Regions from separate parts of the Paenibacillus larvae subsp. larvae genome, predicted to be linked through region 2. Evidence: riboswitches for the same ligand, from Rfam matches in the RefSeq annotation. Region 2 holds a riboswitch; the other holds the start of a gene.

Region 1 (2,398 bases), 1.5 Mb from region 2:
TTGGGAGAAGGCGATTTCCTTTTTTGAATGAAGGGGAGAATGGCGCTAAAGAACCACGGGGAAACGTATCCGCTAAAAAAGACTATCCTCCAGGCAGAAAATCTGCCTTTAGGATAGCCTACTAGCAAACTAAGAAGGAATAGCGACCCAATGCCCGCGGGATACTTCCACGAGTTCGGAAAGTTGAAAAAACATAAGTTCTTCCGTAAACTAGAAATGAAGTACGATGAGGGGACAGCGGAAATTGTTCCTTGAACTTTTTTATGTTATTAATTGTTTGACCAAGGCATTTCTTGTCCTTTTAAGAATAGACTAAAAAGAGAAAGAACCATGCGGGAGGTACATACCATGTCGGGATTTTTGAAGAAAATAAAGCTGGGTGCAGAAGGGGTTGGAAAGAAAGCACAGCAAACCTTTGAAGCGAACCGTTTGAAAATACAAATTAAAGAGAAACAAAAGGAAATTGAAAAACGATATACACAGATTGGCCGGGAGGTTTATCAAGCCATCAAAGCCCAAGATGAAGGTAGAGCCAGGGGAGATGTTGATCTGCTTGGCCGCCAAATCCGCCAATTGGAAGAGGAAATCAGAGAGATGAACCACAAGATTCTGGAGTTGAATTCAGAAAAGAATTGTCCTTGCGGCAATGTAGTGCCTCTTGAAACACGATATTGTCCCAACTGCGGCCATAAATTTGAAGAGCCTGTGAAAGTGGACGAAGACAAGGAAGCTCTGCCTGATTCGGAACCCGAAGAGGAACTGGTCGAACTGAAGAGAGTTTGTCCTTCCTGCAGGACTGCCATTGATCCTGACGCCAAGTTCTGCGAGCACTGCGGCAAAATCATTTTACCCGAGGAATGAACTTTTTCCCATTAAAGGGTTCTTTTTGCAAAGCGGGTATGCTATCATAGCAATAACTGAATATTAGTTTTTTCACTAGGGGCGCCCGTACGGGCTGAGACAGAATGGTTTCTGGACCCTTTGAACCTGATCTGGATTATACCAGCGTAGGAAAGTGGGAATGCATGAATAAGAAAGCCTGGATGGAGCGAATTATGCTGCTCTACAGGATTTTTTGTATAACCTAGCCAGGGATGCAACCACTTTTCTATGGAAAAGTGGTTTTTTGTTGTTCAGGACCTTATCCGGCAAATTCATGCGGGTTTCCGCGGCTCTTAAAAGTCCCGGAATAAGTGTCTTAGCCCCGCTTTCTTTCAAAGAACATATGGTGTTTCAGCCTGATGGGCGAGGCAGTAAGAAAGGTGTTGTTTCATGAGGAACATTGTCGAATTTCATCTGATAACTACCGGTAAACAAAGTGTATCACGCCTGATTGGGATAGCGGAACAAGTGCATTCTTATGTAACGGCAATTCATGTAAGAGAGAAGAAAAAAAGTGCTGCCGAACTGATAGAGATAGCTTCCTCCTTGTTGGAAAGAGGGGTTCCGGCTTCTAAAATTTACATCAATGACCGTCTGGATGTAGCCTGTTCCCTGAATCTCGGAGGCTGCCAGCTTGCTTCCCATAGCGTGACCGCGGCCTTGGCAAGAAACGTATGTCCGGGACTGCGTCTTGGTTGTTCGGTTCATGCTCTGGAGGAAGCGAAAGCCAGAGAAGGGGATGGTGCGGATTATATCCTGTTCGGACATTTGTATCCGACTGCGTGCAAACCTGGAATTCCTCCGGCCGGAATACCCTCTCTAAGGCAGTTATGCAGCAGATTGAGCATACCGGTATTGGCCATTGGAGGGATTATACCGGGAAATGTTTCGGAAGTGCTGGAAGCAGGAGCCGCCGGGTTTGCTGTGATGAGTGGGGTATGGGAGGCAGCTGAACCGTTGGATGCAGTCCATGAGTATAGGAAGGCGGTAGAAAGGGGAATGCGGAATGTCTGCACAAGTTGATGCAATTATTGTTGGAGGAGGGGTCATCGGTTGTTCAGCGGCTTATTACTTGTCTTTGAAGGGACTCAAGGTCATGCTGCTGGAGAAAGGCAGAATCGGGCAGGAAGCGTCTGGTGCGGCGGCGGGCATGCTCGGAGCCCAGTCCGAGCTTACCGAGGATGGCCCGTTATGGAAGTTGGCCCGCTGCAGCCGGGATTTATTCCCGAGGCTTGCGGAGGAACTGCGTGAGCTGAGCGGCATCGACATAGCTTTGGTTCAGCGGGGTATGCTCAAAGTGGCGGTGACAGAACAGGATGCCGCCGAACTGAAGCGACTGCTGGACCTCCAGCAGCAGGCAGGGGAGGGCCTCTGCCTGCGGAGCCGCAAGCCGCTGCTCCGCTCTACTGTGGCTTCGCTGCTGGCCAGGGCGCGGGAGCTTGTTCCGGCCTTGGAAGAGGCCGAATGGGAGCGCGCATGGAGCGGTTTACGCCCGCAGACGCCGGATGGCCTGCCT
Region 2 (2,398 bases):
AACCGGAGGTATGCACTTTAAATCCTTGGAAGGCCTTTGGCCTATTTCCTTGGTTCAAATGCCGCCGAAGCAATAACTTTTGCCATTTTCAATAGAATGGCAGGTGTTGGCGAAATGGAATCTGTAGGTTTGGTTTTGGAAGGCGGAGGAATGAGGGGGGTTTATACAGCAGGAGTACTTGAGTTTTTTATTGAGAACGATTTTTATACCCCTTATGTTATCGGAGTATCTGCGGGAGCCTGTAATGCTACATCTTATATTGCCAGGCAAATGGGCCGCAACCGGAAAGTGACAGTTGATTATGTGCGTGATCCGAGATATTTGAGTTACCGTAATTTATGGAGAGAAAAAAGTATTTTCGGCATGAACTTTATTTTTAATAAACTTCCGAATGAGCTGGAACCTTTTGACTTTGAGTCTTTTTATTCTTCCGAGCAAAACTTCGTTGTAGGGACAACAGATGCCCATACAGGTGAACCGGTCTTTTTTTCAAAAAAAGAAACAGGAGAACAAACATTGCAGATCGTCCAGGCTTCCAGCAGCTTGCCTTTTTTGTCCCAGCCCGTTAAATATGGGGGGCGTGTCTTGTTTGATGGTGGAGTATCAGCTCCAATACCGATTCTGCAATCTGAAAAAGACGGAAACAAGAAGCATGTGGTGGTATTGACCCGGCCTGCAGGTTACAGGAAAAAACCGGCAAATGGACGATGGCTGGCCAAACGGTTTTATCCTGAATATTCAGGGCTGGTACAGGCATTAGCCAACCGGGCCCGGGTTTATAATGAAACTTTAGAATACATTCAGGAACAGGAAGATAAGGGAAATGTGTTTGTTTTCCGGCCATCAGTACCGGTCCATGTAGGACGCACGGAGAAAGATCCGAGGAAACTATCCGCCCTGTTTGAAGTAGGATATAAAGATGCCAAACGGCAATTCGGGGCTTTAAAGGAATGGGTCCGTTCATAATTAACGGCATGAATTAACGGTAGACAAAATGACGCTTTATGCTATAATGTACGAAGTAATCACATCACACACAATTCCATACAACTCTGGGGGGCTGGAATTGGCCGGCTGAGATTGTATCCCATGAAGATACTGACCCTTTAACCTGATCTGGGTAATGCCAGCGTAGGAAATTTTACATGAACCTGTATTCATGTGTCTCTGTACAATAACGCCAAGCTTCCGGATCGGGGAGCTTTTTTTGTTGTAGTTGTCAGGAGGAGAACAAGAACATGAAGAACAACACTAGCAAATGGCTGGGGACTGCCCTGCTCGCTGTGATTATAGGCCTTACAGGGTGTTCAAGCGGCAAAAGTGGACAGGGAGCATCTTCCCAGCCGAGTCCGGAGGCAGGCGCCCTCGAAAAAGTAAAAGTGGTGCTGGATTGGACGCCTAATACGAATCATACCGGACTATATGTTGCAAAGGAAAAAGGATATTTTAAAGAACAAGGGCTTGATGTCGATATTATTCCCCCGGGGCGGGGGAGCGGATACGATGATAGCATCAGGCAGTGTCCCTTTTGGCATCAGCATTCAGGAGTCTATTACACAAGCGCGTACTCAAGGGGTTCCTATTGTATCCCTGGCTGCTATTATCCAGCATAATACTTCAGGCTTTGCCGCCCCGGCCGGAAAAAATATTAAATCGCCAAAAGATTTTGAAGGCAAAACCTACGGCGGCTTTGGCGCGCCTTCGGAAAAAGCGGTGATAGATTCCATTATGCGCAAAGAGAATGCGGATATTGAAAAAGTAAAGATTGTTAATATTGGAGAAGCCGATTATTTTACAGCAACGAAACGGGACATTGATTTTGCCTGGATCTTTTATGCCTGGACCGGAATTGAAGCAGAGCTTAAAAATGAGCCTCTTGATATGATTTACGTTAATAAATATTCGGAGAAACTGGATTATTATACCCCGGTTATTGCCACGAATGAAGATATGATCAAGAACAAGCCGGAGACCGTGAAAAAGTTTATGACAGCCGTATCCCAAGGATACCAGTTCGCCATAGATAAACCGGAAGAAGCAGCGGATATCCTGCTGAAGTGTGTACCCGATCTGGATAAAGAGCTGGTACAGAAAAGTCAAAAATGGCTGAGCCCGCGTTATCAGGATGATGCTCCGCGCTGGGGTGAACAAAAATTGTCTGTATGGCAGAACTATTCGGATTGGATGGTTGAAAACAAGCTGCTGGAAAAACCGCTTGAAGCGGAGAAAGCCTTCACGAATGACTTTTTACCGGCCGCGTCCAAATAATCATGACATTGCGGCAAATCTTGGAGAGGAGACAAAAACAAGATGGCAAATGCACTGCTTAGTATACAAATACTGCCCAAGACTCCGGGCGGGGAAAATGTGATTCCTTATGTGGATCGGGCAATCCAGG

What was found. Region 2 has a riboswitch for thiamine pyrophosphate ahead of BXP28_RS06575 (ABC transporter substrate-binding protein). Riboswitches for the same ligand answer to the same signal wherever they lie in the genome.
Region 1: it holds a riboswitch for thiamine pyrophosphate, as region 2 does, so the genes downstream of both, BXP28_RS14515 (thiamine phosphate synthase) here and BXP28_RS06575 (ABC transporter substrate-binding protein) in region 2, are expected to answer to the same signal.

What each region holds. Positions count from the first base shown of each region.
Region 1 covers NZ_CP019687.1:2,802,228-2,804,625, reverse strand. Annotated here, with positions in the region: gene BXP28_RS14520 (zinc ribbon domain-containing protein) at 349-861, shown strand; TPP riboswitch at 929-1,031, shown strand; gene BXP28_RS14515 (thiamine phosphate synthase) at 1,273-1,905, shown strand; gene BXP28_RS14510 (NAD(P)/FAD-dependent oxidoreductase) at 1,889-2,398, shown strand, end outside.
Region 2 covers NZ_CP019687.1:1,296,770-1,299,167, reverse strand. Annotated here, with positions in the region: gene BXP28_RS06580 (patatin-like phospholipase family protein) at 115-966, shown strand; TPP riboswitch at 1,044-1,155, shown strand; partial or broken gene BXP28_RS06575 (ABC transporter substrate-binding protein) at 1,239-2,268, shown strand; gene BXP28_RS06570 (thiamine-binding protein) at 2,311-2,398, shown strand, end outside.